One region of the Streptomyces sp. NPDC001700 genome, then DNA from elsewhere that is predicted to be linked to it. Evidence: riboswitches for the same ligand, from Rfam matches in the RefSeq annotation. Region 1 holds a riboswitch; the other holds the start of a gene.
What was found. Region 1 has a riboswitch for cyclic di-AMP ahead of ACWC5C_RS33305 (M23 family metallopeptidase). Riboswitches for the same ligand answer to the same signal wherever they lie in the genome.

Region 1 (7,657 bases):
GGCCGGGAACGGGACGGCGGCTGCGCTCAGCGGGTTGTACGTGGCCGCGTTCGCCGGGTCCCATCCGCTGGCGAAGAAGGTCGGGGCGTGGCCGTCCGTCTTCGGAGTTGCCGGTGGGGTCGCCGCCGCTTCGTGGGTGCTGGCCGATCGGCGCGGGGCGTAGGGGCGTCCGGACACGCGGTCGGTGGGCATCCGCATCGCCTGATCCGTCGGCCCGTGACCGTCTTCGGTATCCCGGCACCGCAGCACCGCGGGCGCGTCACTGCGCCATTGGAGGTGACGGAAGGACAGTCCTTGGGCCGTGTGGATCAATCCCGGCGCTTCCTGCAGTACTTTTTCATGATTTTCTCTTAAATCTGAAGTGACAGTCGACATCCGATTGCGCTTCAGACGGAGGAATCATGCAGATCGCGAAGAAGGTGGCCCTCCTGGCCGCGACCGCCGGCAGCCTGGTGCTCCTCGGGACCGGCACCGCGGCCGCCCACGGTGGCACGGACCACGAGGTTCCGCCTGCCAACGTCCAGGCGTGCAGCGTCAGCACCGGCGACATCAGCTTCACCAACGGTGACGTCACCACCGGGAACGTCGGGGACGACTCCCCGGTCGCCAACAACACCGTCATCATCAGTGTCAGCTGCTTCAACACCACCGATGAGGACTGAGGCGGCTTAAGGAGTAAAAAGCTGGGAGTCTCCGGGCGAGGATCATGCACTGAGCGAGTTGGAGAAACGCCTCGTGCATGTCGCCCCGGGACTCCCAGCGCACAACCCAAGGGCTCAGTCCGAGGCGGACGTCAGGAGGTTCAGTTCCGGGTCCGTGAGGTGGAGGTCTACCGAGGCCAGGAGGGCCGGGAGTTGGGCCGGGACGCGGGCGCTGGCGATGGGGGCGACCACGGTCGGCTGGGCGGCGAGCCAGGCGAGGGCGACGGTGGCGTGGTCGGCGTTGTGGTTGGCGGCCACGTCGTCGAGGGCGGCGAGGACCTTCTGGCCGCGCTCGGTCTCCAGGTGCTGGGCGGCGCCCGTGGAGCGGGCGCTGTCGACCGTGGTGCCGGGGCGGTACTTGCCGGTGAGGAAGCCGGACGCGAGGGAGTAGTACGGGAGCGTCGCCAGGCCGTGGCGGGCGGCGACGTCGGCCAGCTCGCCCTCGAAGGTGTCGCGCGAGACCAGGTTGTAGTGGGGCTGGAGGGCGACGTAGCGGGCCAGGTTCTCCCTGGTGGAGAAGTCGAGGGAGGCCTCGAGGCGCTCGGCGGAGATGTTGGAGGCGGCGATCTCGCGGATCTTGCCCGCCTTCACCAGCTCGTCGAGGGTGGAGATGATCTCGTCCACCTCCACCGACGTGTCGTCGAAGTGGGTGTAGTAGAGGTCGACGTAATCCGTGCCCAGGCGCTGGAGGGACTCGTCCAGGCCGGACTTGATGGCGGAGGAGGAGAGTCCGCGGGGCTCCGGGGCGCCGGCGCCCACCTTGGTGGCGAGGATGATGTCGTCGCGGTTGCCACGGGAGGCGAACCACTTGCCGAGGACGGTCTCGGACTCGCCGCCCTTGTTGCCGGGCGCCCAGGCGGAGTAGACGTCGGCGGTGTCGATGAAGTTGCCACCCGCCGCCGCGTACGCGTCGAGCACCTCGAAGGACTCGGCCTCGTCGGCCGTCCAGCCGAAGACATTGCCGCCCAGGGAGAGCGGGAAGACGGACAGGCTGCCGATGTTCTTACGGGTGTTCTCGCGGGTCTCAGTCATACGTATCGACAACGTCTCCGGCGGACCCGTCTATTCCGGTGGCGGGGGACAAACAGAACCGGCGGCCCTGGCGTCAAGGGGGGAGAGAGCGCCAGAGCCGCCGGAGCGAGGGGCCGTCGCCGCGGCGACGGCCGGATCAGGGGGTCACGGGTTCAGCCCGTGGTCGCGCAGCCAGGTCAGCGGGGCGATCGGGGAGCCGCCGCCCGGTCGCACCTCCAGGTGGAGGTGGGGGCCGGTGACGTTGCCGGTGGCGCCGACGCGGCCGATGGTCTCGCCCGAGGACACCTTGCCCGAGGTGACGACCATGGACGACAGGTGGCAGTACCAGATCTCGGTGCCGTCATCGAGCTTGAGCACGATGCGGTAGCCGTACGAACCGGCCCAGCCCGCCTGGGTGATCGTGCCGCCGCCCACCGCCTTGACCGGGGTGCCGGTCGGGGCGGCGAAGTCCTGGCCGGTGTGGTCGGCGGACCAGATGTCGCCGGCCTGGCCGAAGCCCGCGGTCAGGGTGTACGAGGCGACGGGGAGGGTGAACCCGGCGGAGGTGGAGGTGGAGGTCTTGGCGGGGGTGTCGGCGGCCTTGGCGGCCGCGGCGGCCTTCTTCTCGGCCGCTTCCTTCGCCTTGGCGGCCTCGGCGGCCTTCTTCTTGGCGGCGGCCTCGGCCTTCTTCTGGTCCGCCAGGTCGCGGGCCTTGGCCGCGGCCTTCGCGGCGTCGTCGGCGGCGGCCTTCGCGGCGGCCCGCGCCGCGGCCTCGCGCCGGTCGTCGTCCGCCGCGGTCTGCTGGCTCTCGGCCTGCTGGAGGATGCGGGTGCGCAGCGCCTCGCCCGAGTCGGCGCCGCTCGTGGCGAGGGTGGCCGCGGCGGGCTGGGCGGAGCCCTGGTCGTCGGCCATCAGGGAGCCGATGCCGGGCAGGTCCTTGGCGGCGGGCAGCTGGGCCTTGACCTCGTCGGCGACGTGGGCGAGGTCCGGCATGGAGATGGGTGCGGCCGGACGGTCCTTGGCGGTCGCCATGCCGCCCGCGCCGACCGCCGCGATGACGCCGACGCCGAGGACGGCGCCGCTGCGGGCCATGGTGCCGCCGCGCTGCTTGACGACGCGGTGCCTGCCGCGCAGCGGAGCGATGGACTCCTCGGTGGGGTTCCACTCGTCCCAGACGGCTTCCTTGCCCAGGGACGGCTCATCCGGTTCGGCACCGAGGCCGACCGTGGGTCGGGCGCCGGCTCCGGCGTCGAAGCCGACTCCGTACGCGGTCGCTGTGCCGATGCCGGTACCGGGCGAGCGGTACGGAGCTTCGTCCAGTACGGACCTGTTGGACGCCACCGGGGCGCACTCCTTTCCTTCCCTCTCGCCTACCGGGTTAGCTGACGGGTTCGGAGCAGGAAGGTCTCCTACGGGTCAGGTTCGACCCGATTCACCCCAAGGTGGTGGTTCCCCGGTTCCCTGGTGCTGGTAGTGCCTGGTGCTGCTGGTGGTGCTGGCGCTGCACGTAACGGGATTCGGCGACGGCGCACGGTGCCGCCCTTGCGACGGCTGTGTCGACCGCGCTGCGTTATCGAACGTTAATAGAGAGCGCGACATGATTCCAAGCTCTTCTGAAGAATCCGCGTAGCTTTGGCATGAACTTAGTAACCAAGGAAGGACAGATGAGGACGTTTCACCCCACTTGAAAAGGGATGGCAAAAACCTCCTGCGGGCTGATCGTGTGTCAATCGTTATGCGCGCCCGTCACGGTTGGCTACGGTCCGTGTCCGGAGCGGGGGGTGTCGTTCCGTTCGGCGTCGTTCCGTTCGCTCCGGGCGGGCGCCGCACCGCGAGCAGCGCCATGTCGTCCGAGGTCTCCCCGCCCGAGTGCAGCGCTACGTCCTCCACCAGCGCGTCGAGCAACCCGCCCGGTCCGGCGAAGCGGCGGCCGCGCAGCCGCTCCTCGGGGACGTAGAAGGTGCCGTGCCGGTCGCGGGCCTCGGTCACCCCGTCCGTGAACAGCAGCAGCGTGGCGTCCTCCGGGAACCGCAGCTCCGTCACCCGGTCGGGCCACCCGCCGAGTTCGCCCATCCCCAGCGGCAGCGCGGCCGTCTCCGGCTCCAGCGGGCGCACCTCGCCGTCGCCGGGCAGCAGCAGGGGCGCGGGGTGGCCTCGGTTGATGAGGCGGAGGGTGGAGTCGCCGCGCGGGATCTCGCCGAGTACGGCGGTGGTGAACCCCTCGAACGCCTCCAGCTCGGCCCGCCGGGCGCCCTCGCGCCGCAGCGCCCGCTCCAGCCGCCCCGCCAGCCCCTCCAGCGTCGACTCCTGCTCCGCCGCCTCCCGGAACGCGCCGATGAGGACCGCGACGACCTCCACGGCCTGCAGCCCCTTGCCCCGGACGTCCCCGACGATCAGCCGTACGCCGTGCGGGGTGTCCTGCACCGCGTACAGGTCGCCGCCGATCGCGGCGTACCGCTCGGCCGCCACATAGCGCGCCGCGACGTCGAGACCGGCGATACGGGCGGGCGGTACGGGCAGCACGGCCCGCTGCGCCGCCTCCGCGATGCCGCGCGCCGAGGCCAGCCGCCGGTCGCCTCGGCGTACGACGCGGTTGATCACGAGCGCGAGCAGGGCGACGGTGGCCACCGTGGCGATCTCGGTCGCCGCCTGGGTCGGGTCCCGTACGCCGTGCAGCTCCGCCAGCAGACAGACGGCGGTGAGGGCGAGGACCGTCGTGATGATGGTCTGCCGCAGCGGGAAGAGGGAGGCCGCGACCAGCGGGGCCGCGGCGAAGAAGGGGGAGGCGGTGTACGGGGCCGGGGCGGCGAGGTCGAAGGCGACGCCGCCGAGCAGGAGGAGGGTGGGAGTCCACGGGGCCAGCCGGCGCCCCGGCGAGGCCTGGACGGCCTCCTCGGCCGTGATGAGACCGGCGGCCGCGCCGGAGGAGTCGGGGGCGGCGGGCGTACGGGCGTCCGGACGCGCCCTGCTCCCTCGCACCCGCACCACCGGCTTCTCCCGCTTTCCCTGAATCCGTGACCCCGTCTATCCGTGATCCCGTCATCAGGCTTCCGGGTGCCGGGGTGCGGTGCGAGTCGGTGGCGGCCATGTGGGTGCGTCGGAGACGCACTGCGGCCCCGGATGGCAAGCATCCGGGGCCGCAGGGGAAGCCGTGGCGTTCGCCAGGGCTCGGTGAGCGTCAGCCGCGGCCGTAGCCGTCGTTGCCGAGAGCGATGTTGCTGCAGTTGCTGCCGATGGTGGTGTCACCCGTCGGGGCGAGCGCGGCGGCGCCGACGATCGTACCGACGGCGGTGTCACAGTCGTTGCTCTGGACGGCCGCAGTGCCGTTGGTGAAGTTGATGCAGTTGGAGGCGATGTTGATGTCGCCCGACGGGGCGGTCACGGCGCCCTCGATGATGGTGCCGACCGCCGTGTCGCACGCGTTGGTCTGGATCGTCCCGAACGGGTCGAAGCCCCCGTAACCACCGTGAGCGGACGCTCCAGCCGCGCCCCCCAGGACCAGGGCACCGGCCGCAATGGTCAGGGCAGCCGCCTTCATTCCGATGTTCACTTGATTTCCTCCAGAAAAGCCGAATCCGCGGAAAACCACACGTTCCGATTGAACGGAAGGACATCCGCGACATCGGGGAGGCGCGCACACACTTCACCCGATGGGCCCACTGTCGGACTATTCGGAAATCGCTGCCTCAGAGGTCGACACCGAGGGCGCGGGCGTGGCGGTCGGCCGCCAGCTCCGCCGACACCTCGTCGAGGTAGACCTCGCACACCAGCCGCCCGTCCCGGGTCAGGTTGTGCTCCAGCTCCCACAGCACGATCTCGTCCCCGCCCGCGAGCAGGAAGGCGTGCTCGTAGAAGCGGCACCAGGTGGCGTCGGGGCCGCCGGAGCGGCGGCGGGGCTTGGGGGCGAGGGCGATGTCATGGGCGAAGGCGGTCATCAGCAGCCGCTCGGTCTCCTCCCCCGGCCGGTCGGCGTTCTCCGCGCGGCGCAGGACGCGGCGGGCGTGGTCGGCCGAGTTGTCCGCCACGTACGCGCGCTGGGCCCCCGGGGGCTCGGCGGCCTGGAGCATCTGCTCCGGCAGCCACAGCGGTAACCCGTCCAGCTCCTCCCAGCGGGCGCCGCCGATGCAGCGGTGGACGCGGCGCTCGGCGAGCGCGAGGGCGCCCTCGTCCGCGTACAGCTCGAAGAGCGGGCGGTCGTCCGGGCCGGTGTTGTGCTCCAGCTCCCACAGCAGCAGGCTGCTGCCGTCGGGCAGCAGGAAGACATGCCGGTACGTCGTATAGCCACGTGGACCTGACGGCTCGTTGCACTGCCGGCAGGAACGCAGCTCGGACTGGTGCATCAGGGCGCTCCGCGCCCGGCTCAGCACCGCCTCACCGATCTCGAAGCCGTTCTGCGCACGGGCGAGCAGCCCGTCCATCAGCTCGGCGGGGGTGCCCCCCGCTCCTGAGTGCCCCACGTCTCTCCTCCCGCCCCCGGGTGACTCCCTCGCGTACTTAGCGTAGCGGCGTGAATACGCGCCGCGCCTATGGTTCCGCGAAGCAGCCGGTCGGACTTGTGCCTCACTCACTCCTGCGTCGTGGAGCCAGGATGTATCACTTGTTCGACAGGCCGAACAAGTCGGAATGTCATATTCCGGATACCTGGGAGCCATCGACGGGACACCGGCGGGCCGGGGACGGGGCCGTCACACTTCCGCCCTGCTTTTTCGGATTTCCCGAAAAGGCGGCATGCCCCGCGGCCCCTGAATGCCTGTCATATGAGGGACGCCCTATGCCAGACGAGTGAAACGAAGTCCGCGCCCAGTGCCTTTCCCGAATGCCTTCGTTGAGTCAGGCGTCCGTGAATCCGCGGAATAACCACACGGAGGATTAAGTGAACATCGGCAAGAAGGCAGCCTTCCTGACCGCAGCGGCCGGCGCTCTGGTCTTCGTCGGCGCTGGCGCCGCGAGCGCGCACAACTACGGCAGCGACCTGGGTGCCATTCAGACCAACGCGTGCGACACCGCCACGAGCGCCATCATCACCGGCGCTGTGACGGCTCCGGCGGGCGACTTCAACATCGGCTCCGACTGCATCAACTTCACCAACTCCGGTGCGGTCTTCCAGAGCAACGACTGCGACACCGCCACCGGCCCGATCACCACCGCTGCCGCGCTGGCCCCGACCGGCGACATCAACATCGGCAGCAACTGCACCAACATCGCGGTCGACGACACTCCGTGACGCCGCCGCGCGTGACGTCACCGCGTCGCTGAACACCCCACGGTGTTCCCGCTGAATCGGCGGCCCTGGAAGAGTGCTTCCAGGGCCGCCGCCGCATGAATGGACATTGACCCACGATGTGTTTACTGCGCCATTCGGGTACGGCGATGGCGTTCCGGGGAGCCTCAGCTGGTCGGCGTCGTTCATCAGGTGTTCGCTGATATCCGGGAAAAATCACTAGGAGGCTCTTAGATGCACATGGGAAAAAGGACGGCGCTTCTCGTAGCGGCCGTGAGCGCACTGGCCATCGGTGGCGCGGGTGCCGCCGACGCCGCCGACAGCGGTACCGGCCCCTCGACCCTCCCGCTCGGCGGCGGAGTCCAGCAGAACCGCTGTGACACCAGCTCTCTCATCGGCACTATCGAGATCACCGGTGGCGGCGAGGACATCACCAACGAGACCAATTGCGTCAACTACGCCGAGTCGGGGGTCTCGGAGCAGAAGAACCGTTGCCGGACCCATTCCGTCGTCGGGCCCATCACGGTCGCCCTGACGCCCGGTTCCGAGGTCACCAACCGGACCAACTGCATCAACGTCAGCGAGTCGGGCGAGGTGACGAAGCAGAGCAACGACTGCCGGACGACCTCCGTGCTCGGCCCCATCACGCTCGGCCCCGGCACCGAGGTCACCAACGAGACCAACTGCCTCAACGTGGCCGGGAACGGAGAGGGCCAGAGCAGCG
Region 2 (7,657 bases), on a different contig from region 1:
TCCTCCATGCCGCTGAGGAAGACCACCGGGAACTCCAGCCCCTTGGCCGTGTGCAGCGTCATCAGCGTGATGACCCCGGCGCCCTCCTCGTCCTCGTCCGGGATCTGGTCGGAGTCGGCGACGAGCGCGACCTGCTCCAGGAACTCCGCGAGCGTGCCGGGGTTCTCCTCGCCCCGGTCCTGCTCGAACTCCAGCGCCACCGACGCCAGCTCCTGGAGGTTCTCGATACGGGTCTCGTCCTGCGGATCGGTGGACGCCTGCAGCTCCGCCAGATAGCCGGTGCGCTCCAGCACGGCCTCCAGGACGGTCGCCGGGCCCGCGCCCGACTCCACGATGGTCCGCAGCTCCTCCATGAGCGTGTTGAACCGCTTGACCGCGTTCGCCGAGCGGGCCGCCATGCCGTACGCCTCGTCGACGCGGCGCAGCGCCTGCGGGAAGGTGATCTTCTCGCGCGACGCGAGCGCGTCGATCATCGCTTCCGCGCGGTCGCCGATGCCGCGCTTGGGCACGTTCATGATGCGGCGCAGCGGTACGGCGTCCTCGGGGTTGGCCAGCACGCGCAGGTACGCGAGGACGTCGCGGACCTCCTTGCGCTCGTAGAAGCGGACGCCGCCGACGACCTTGTACGGCAGGCCGACCCGGATGAAGATTTCCTCGAAGACACGGGACTGGGCGTTGGTGCGGTAGAAGACCGCGACGTCCCCGGCGCGGGCGTCCCCCGCGTCCGTCAGCCGGTCGATCTCGTCGGCGACGAACTGGGCCTCGTCGTGCTCGGTGTCGGCGACGTAGCCGGTGATGGTGGCGCCGGTGCCCGCCTCGGTCCACAGGTTCTTCGGGCGGCGGTTCTCGTTGCGCTCGATGACGGCGTTGGCCGCGCTCAGGATGGTCTGGGTGGAGCGGTAGTTCTGCTCCAGCAGGATCGTCCGCGCGGTGGGGTAGTCCTCCTCGAACTGGAGGATGTTACGGATCGTGGCGCCCCGGAACGCGTAGATCGACTGGTCGGCGTCGCCCACGACGCACAGCTCCCCGGCCGCCACGTCTTCGGTGTCCGTGCCGACCAGCTCGCGCACCAGCGTGTACTGAGCGTGGTTGGTGTCCTGGTACTCGTCGACCATGACGTGCCGGAAGCGGCGGCGGTAGTGCTCGGAGACGTCCGGGAACGCCTGGAGCAGGTTGACCGTGGTCATGATGATGTCGTCGAAGTCGAGGGCGTTGGCCTCGCGCAGCCGCGACTGGTACATCGCGTACGCCTCGGCGAGCGTCTTCTCGAAGCCGTCCGCCGCTTGCCCGGCGAAGGTCTCCTCGTCGATCAGCTCGTTCTTCAGGTTGGAGATCTTGGCGCTGAACGACTTCGGCGGGAACTTCTTCGGGTCGAGGTCGAGATCCCGGCACACCAGCGCCATCAGCCGCTTCGAGTCGGCGGCGTCGTAGATCGAGAACGATGAGGTGAAGCCCAGCTTCTTCGACTCGCGGCGCAGGATGCGCACGCACGCGCTGTGGAACGTCATCACCCACATGGCGTTCGCGCGCGGGCCGACCAGCTCCTCGACCCGCTCCTTCATCTCGCCCGCCGCCTTGTTGGTGAAGGTGATGGCGAGGATCTGGCCGGGGTGCACATGGCGGGTGCCGAGCAGATACGCGATGCGGTGGGTGAGCACCCGGGTCTTGCCGGACCCGGCCCCCGCGACGATCAGCAGCGGCGAGCCGGTGTGCTCCACGGCGGCCCGCTGCTGCTCGTTCAGCCCCTCCAGGAGCGCCGCCGGGTCGATGGCGGGGCGCGGCGCGCCGTCCCGGTAGTACGCCTCTCTGGGGGCGCCGCTCGGCACCGGCGCGTCGAAGGCGCCCGTGAAGAGGTGGTGCGGCACCTCTTCACCGCCGGAACCGCCGCCGGGATCACCGCCGGAGTGATCGGCCGGGCCCGGGTGTGCGGAATCCTCGGGCGGCGGGGGCTCCTCGTCCGGAGGCCCGAGATTCGCCAGGAAGCTGTCGTCAAAGAGGCTGCTCATCGCTCACCGAGTCTAGGCGGCCGCACTGACAGCCTACGCATGGACCGCATATGGATGTCACGAAACGGTTTCGGGCATATCGGCCAACAGCCTTCACAGGAGCCCCACGAGTTGGCTACGGTCCTCCCTCAGGCAGTCCGTACACCCGTCGGCGAACCGCGTCGGCCCGGGCGGCCTCCGCCGAGTCCGGCCACGCCGCAAAGCGCCCGGAGCCGGGGACCCACAACGCAACATGGGGTGAATCGGCCCGAGCTGCGCGGTACGACACGTACGTACGGCATGTACGACGTGACCGTCCCGCCCGCGCACGGCCGTAGGGCAACCTTCCGTACCGCCCGAACCCGACAGCTAACCCGGTAGGCGGTCCACGGAAGGAGCGCCTCCCTTGGCGTCGCACCGCAAGCCGCGGACCCGAATACCCACCTACGCCTCGTCCACCGGGCGCCGCACGGCCGTCGGATTCACCACCGCCGCCCTCGCCTCCGTCACCCTCCTGTCCCAGACCGCGAACGCCGCCCCGGGCGACCCGAAGCCCGGCACCACGCAGTCGATCGAGGCGGTCAAGGAGAAGGTGGACTCGCTCTACCACCAGGCGGAAACCGCCACCCAGCACTACAACTCCGCCAAGGAGCGCTCCGAGCAGCAGGCCACCAAGGTCAACCGGCTGCTGGACAAGGTCGCCGAGAACACGGAGAAGCTCAACGAGGCCCGCCGCACGCTCGGCACGTACGCCGCGGCCCAGTACCGCGACGGCGGCATGACGTCGAGCGCCGCGAGCCTGCTGTTCTCCAACGACCCGCAGGACCTCTTCGACCAGTCCCATCTGATGAGCCGGATGGCCGGTTCGCAGAAGCGGGCCGTCGACGACTTCCAGACGCAGGCGGCGAAGGCCGCCAAGGAGCGCCGCGAGGCCGCGCAGAGCCTGGCGTCGCTGACCGAGACCCAGCGCGAGCTGAAGACCAAGAAGAAGTCCGTCCAGGACAAGCTCACGCAGGCCCGGCAGCTGCTGGCCAACCTGACCGCCAAGGAGAAGGCGCGGCTGGCGGCGATCGAGAAGAAGAAGGACGAGGAGGCGCGGCGCAAGGCGGCCGAGCTGGCCGAGAAGCAGCGGGAGGCGGCGGCCAAGGAGAAGCAGCGGCAGGAGCAGGAGCAGCCGTCGAGCGGCGCTTCCTCTTCCGGTTCCGGTTCCAGCACGGGCACGGGCACCGGCACCGGTTCCGGAAGCACCACCACCGGCACCAAGGCGGCCAAGGCGATCGACTTCGCGGAGTCGCAGCTCGGCAAGCCGTACGTCTGGGGCGCCACCGGGCCCAACTCCTACGACTGCTCAGGGCTCACCCAGGCCGCCTGGAAGGCCGCCGGTGTCTCGCTGCCGCGCACCACGTGGGACCAGGTGAAGGCCGGTACGCGCGTCTCGACCTCCGAACTCAAACCCGGTGATCTCGTCTTCTTCTACGACGACATCAGCCACGTCGGGCTCTACATCGGCGACGGCATGATGATCCACGCCCCGAAGCCGGGCGACGTGGTGAAGAAGGCGCCGATCACCGAGATGCCGATCTACGGGAGCGTCCGGCCCGCATAGGTCCGGTGCGGCTGCCCGGCCACGTGCCCGGGCAGCCGCTGTTTCCCGGTTACGTGCCCGGCTTGCGGCCGTACACGTACACGTCGTCCCCGTTCCGCAACAGGCTCCAGTACTTCTTGGCGTCGCCGGAGCGCATGTTGACGCAGCCGTGGGAGCCGGGCGGGGACCAGACGCTTCCCGCGATGGAGTGGAAGGCCTGACCGCCGTCGAAGAACTGGCTGTACGGCATGGCCACGTCGTAAATCGTCGACCAGTGGTTCTTGTTCCGCCAGTAGATCTTCTTCAGCCCGGTGCGGGTCTCGTACTTGTCCCGCCCGGTGCGCACCGGCACCGGCCCGAACACCAGCCGTGAGCCGTCCTGCACCCAGCTGAGCTGGCGAGTGAGGTCGACGCAGGCGATGCGGCCCTTGTTGGTGGGGCACTTGCGCGCCGCGTTGGGGTTACGCCCCGCCGCGTTCTGCGCGTTGATCAGCTTCATGACGCCCCAGGTGACGGGGCCCGCGTAGCCGATGGTCGGGCTGATGCCGTGGTTGATCTGGAACGTCCGCGTCGCGCGGCAGTCCCCCGAGGACTGCCGACCGTCGACGGGACGACCGAGGAACTTCTCCACCTGCTTCTGATACGGACCCGTGCTCGCCGTACACGCCGTCGCCGCCTGCGCCGGTGCCGCACCGAGTGCGACGGTCAGCGGCACCACCATGCCCGCCATACCCAACGCGACCGCCGTACGGCGGCGCCATGCCGCGAATCTTCCCTCTGCCCCCATTGCGCGCTCCCTCCGGGCTTGCCCTTGACGGGTAAGACAGTCGAAGGGTGCGTCGGGTTGCGCTTACAGGTGCGATTTCCCCCATTCCGCCCCTTCGCGCCCCCTGGTCGGGGGCGCGGCGGCGTGAGACAAACTGATGGACTGTCAGGAGCAGGGGTCGGGCGGTCAGGTCCAAACGGTCAGGTCCAGAGCACGGCGATGAAGATGTTCACCGTCGTCAGCGCGCCGACCGCGCCGAACACCGCGGGCTCCACCTTCTCCTCGTCCCGCTTCACGTACACCAGCCCCAGGATCACGACCAGCAGCGCCAGCTTCACGCCGATCTTGACCGTGTTCACGGTCTGATCGTCCGCCTGGTTCAGCCCGACCAGCGCGGCGCCCGTGACCAGCATGGTCAGGGCGCCGTGCAGCATCCCCGGCGTCATCCGCGCGCCGCCCCCGCGTACCGCCGTGAGCTGGGAGAGGAAGCCGCCCAGCAGCGCGGCGATGCCGACGATGTGCAGGCCGACGAACACATTGATGACTACGTCCATGGCACCGGAGACTAGCGCCGCACATATCACCGCCAGTCACCCGGGTGCACCCTGATCGGCACATCGGTCACAGCCGCCCCGATCCCGCCCACCCCACGCCGTCCTCGTGATCAGCAGACGCCACCGGGGGACGAATCCGTCCACCTCCGTTCATCCCAGCGCGCCGCGCCACCGACCGGCCTACCTTCCCCTCACAAGAAGCACGATCCCGTACGAAAGGTGAGTCGCCGCAGTGGCGCCGCAGCCCCCCACGAAGCCGAAGCAGCGGCACCGCACGTCGCTCACCGGCACCGCCCTCCGGACCACCACCATCCGGACCACCACCTTCCGGACCGCCGCGACCCTCGCCCTCGCGGGCGCCGCCTCCGCGACCGTCCTCCCGGGCGTCGGGCACGCCGAGCCCCGTCTGACGTCCGCCCAGGTGAAGGCGAAGGTCGACGCGTACCAGCGGGAGGCGGAGGAGGCCACCGAGAAGTACGACGGCGCCCGGGCCGCGACCGACAAGGCGCGGCGGTCGCTCCACCGGTTACGCGACGAGGCGGGCCGCCGCACCGCCCGCCTCAACACGGCACGTAACGCCCTCGGCGCCTTCGCCACCGCCCAGTACCGCTCCGGCACCGTCGCCCCCGCCCTTCAGCTGGCCCTCTCCTCCTCCCCCGGCCAGTACCTCCAGCGCGCCTCGCTCGCCGACCGCGCGGGCGACCGCCAGGCGGCGACGATCGCGCGCATCACCCGCGAGGAGCGGTCCCTGCGCCGGGTCCGGGACGAGGCGACCGGCCGCCTCCGTACGCTGCGTACCGCGCAGGCTGCCGCGTCCCGCCACAAGCACACGGTCCAGGAGAAGCTGGCCGCGGCCGACGCGCTGCTGACGAAGCTGACCCGCGAACAGCGCGACCGCCTGCGCGACGCCGCCGCCCAGGACGACGCCCGTACCGCGTCAGCGCCCCGGCACAGCGCCTCCGCCCGGACGGGCGGCCGGGCGGCCCGCGCCATCTCCTTCGCGTACGGGGCGATCGGCAAGCCGTACGTCTGGGGCGCGACCGGGCCGCACGGCTACGACTGCTCAGGGCTCACCCAGGCCGCCTGGCACGCCGCCGGGGTGGCCCTGCCGCGTACCACCTACACCCAGATCAACACCGGCCGCCGCATCTCGCGCGGCGAACTCGCCCCCGGTGACCTGGTCTTCTTCTACTCCGGCATCAGCCATGTCGGCCTCTACATCGGCAACGGCCAGATGATCCACGCGCCGCGCCCCGGCGCTCCGGTCCGGGTGGCCCCGATCGACCAGATGCCCTTCGCGGGCGCGGCCCGCCCGGCCTAGCTGAGGACTCACCGGCCTGGCCGGTCCGTTCGGGCACCGTGATTGCCCTCAGGAAGGTACGGACGGCCGTTCCCCTGGGCGTCGCCCGTGGGCAACGGTAGGGGCGGGAGGTAAGAACGTCTATGCGTACCCGCGAGGAACGACAGGGCGATGGCGTGCGCGGGCGTGTCCGGCCTCCCGCCCGCGCAGTGTCCCCCGAGCCGTTGCTGCCCGGCCTGCGGACGGCGCCGTCCGATCCGGCCACCCTGTCGTACGTCCAGTCCGCCGCGGGCAACGCGGCCGCGGTGCACATGATGCGCGGCGGTCGGCAGGCTTCCGCCACGCTGCCCGCCGTCCAGCGGATGCCCGCGGAAGAGTCGACGGCTCAGTCGACCACTCAGGCGACGGCCCCGTCGGCGGCCCAGGAGCCACGGTCCGTATTCGAGTGGGACTCGGATTCGGACTCGGACGCGGACTCCAACGCCACGGTGACCGAGCAGGACGACGCACTGCCCTTCCACAAATCCCTCAGGGCGCTGCGCACTCTGATCCGGCAGGGCATGAACGCGCCGGAAGCACAGGGCAAGGCGTGGACGGTCAAAGCGAAGATCGATCCCGGTGCGCCCTGGACGAGCCACGCGTTCCGCAACGAGGACGAGGTGGGTCACGTCTGGATCGAAGTCACCTCCCCGCTCGGTGATTCGACGGAGTTCGGGTTCTATCCGCAGACGCCCTCCGTCCGCAGCGTCCCGGGCGAAATCATCTGCCCGGACAACCACGGGGGCGACAAGGAGCAGAAGACGGAGAGTGTCGGGCTCGACGCCGTACTGCGGGGCTACCAGGCGGCGTTCGCCAGGAAGGACGCCAAGTACAGCCTCGCCACATACAACTGCGCGAGCTTCGCGTCCGACGTCTGGGAGAGCATGACCGGCAAGCCACTGCCGAACGGCCTCATCATCCCCAACCCGGCATCCGCGACGGAGTCGGTCCAATCCGAACGCGAACTGCGCGCGGTGTACGGCGGCGATAAGCGGATGAGCACCGACGCGGAGGATCTGATCGAGATGGTCAGCTCCGGCCGCATCCCGCCCGCCTTGTGATCGGCCCTGCTGTGATCGCCCCTGCGCGCTCAGCCCGCCGCGATCGGCTCCTGTAGCTCGGTCACCCACTCGTCGTGGTTCTCCGGGCACTCCAGGTAGATCTCCCGGGGGTATCCGGCCGACCGGTAGCCGTTGGCCTCGATCCAGCGGCCCAGGGTCTGGATGGTCGGCAGGACCGTCTCCATCGAACCCCGGTGGACGATCGCCGCCGCCGCTTCGACCGGCGGCAGGTCCACGACCCGCAGGCCGTCGTCCTCCCCCACCGGGGCCGCGACCTCGATCCCGGCGTGGATGAGGACACCGCCGTCCGGGGCGTCCTCGTAGTACGCGACCCCGGGCCCGGTCGGCGTGATCCCCGCCGCCGCCA

Region 2: it holds a riboswitch for cyclic di-AMP, as region 1 does, so the genes downstream of both, ACWC5C_RS06420 (NlpC/P60 family protein) here and ACWC5C_RS33305 (M23 family metallopeptidase) in region 1, are expected to answer to the same signal.

The regions. Positions count from the first base shown of each region.
Region 1 covers NZ_JBSFGE010000024.1:86,264-93,920, reverse strand. Annotated here, with positions in the region: gene ACWC5C_RS33320 (hypothetical protein) at 1-163, shown strand, start outside; gene ACWC5C_RS33315 (hypothetical protein) at 402-662, shown strand; gene ACWC5C_RS33310 (aldo/keto reductase) at 777-1,733, opposite strand; gene ACWC5C_RS33305 (M23 family metallopeptidase) at 1,878-3,053, opposite strand; cyclic di-AMP (ydaO/yuaA leader) riboswitch at 3,065-3,195, opposite strand; gene ACWC5C_RS33300 (PP2C family protein-serine/threonine phosphatase) at 3,459-4,691, opposite strand; gene ACWC5C_RS33295 (hypothetical protein) at 4,891-5,262, opposite strand; gene ACWC5C_RS33290 (DUF6227 family protein) at 5,399-6,169, opposite strand; gene ACWC5C_RS33285 (hypothetical protein) at 6,586-6,936, shown strand; gene ACWC5C_RS33280 (hypothetical protein) at 7,207-7,657, shown strand, end outside.
Region 2 covers NZ_JBSFGE010000003.1:155,883-163,539, forward strand. Annotated here, with positions in the region: gene pcrA (DNA helicase PcrA) at 1-2,006, opposite strand, end outside; cyclic di-AMP (ydaO/yuaA leader) riboswitch at 2,190-2,384, shown strand; gene ACWC5C_RS06420 (NlpC/P60 family protein) at 2,392-3,591, shown strand; gene ACWC5C_RS06425 (L,D-transpeptidase family protein) at 3,641-4,291, opposite strand; gene ACWC5C_RS06430 (hypothetical protein) at 4,537-4,890, opposite strand; gene ACWC5C_RS06435 (NlpC/P60 family protein) at 5,123-6,211, shown strand; gene ACWC5C_RS06440 (hypothetical protein) at 6,400-7,290, shown strand; gene ACWC5C_RS06445 (MerR family transcriptional regulator) at 7,320-7,657, opposite strand, start outside.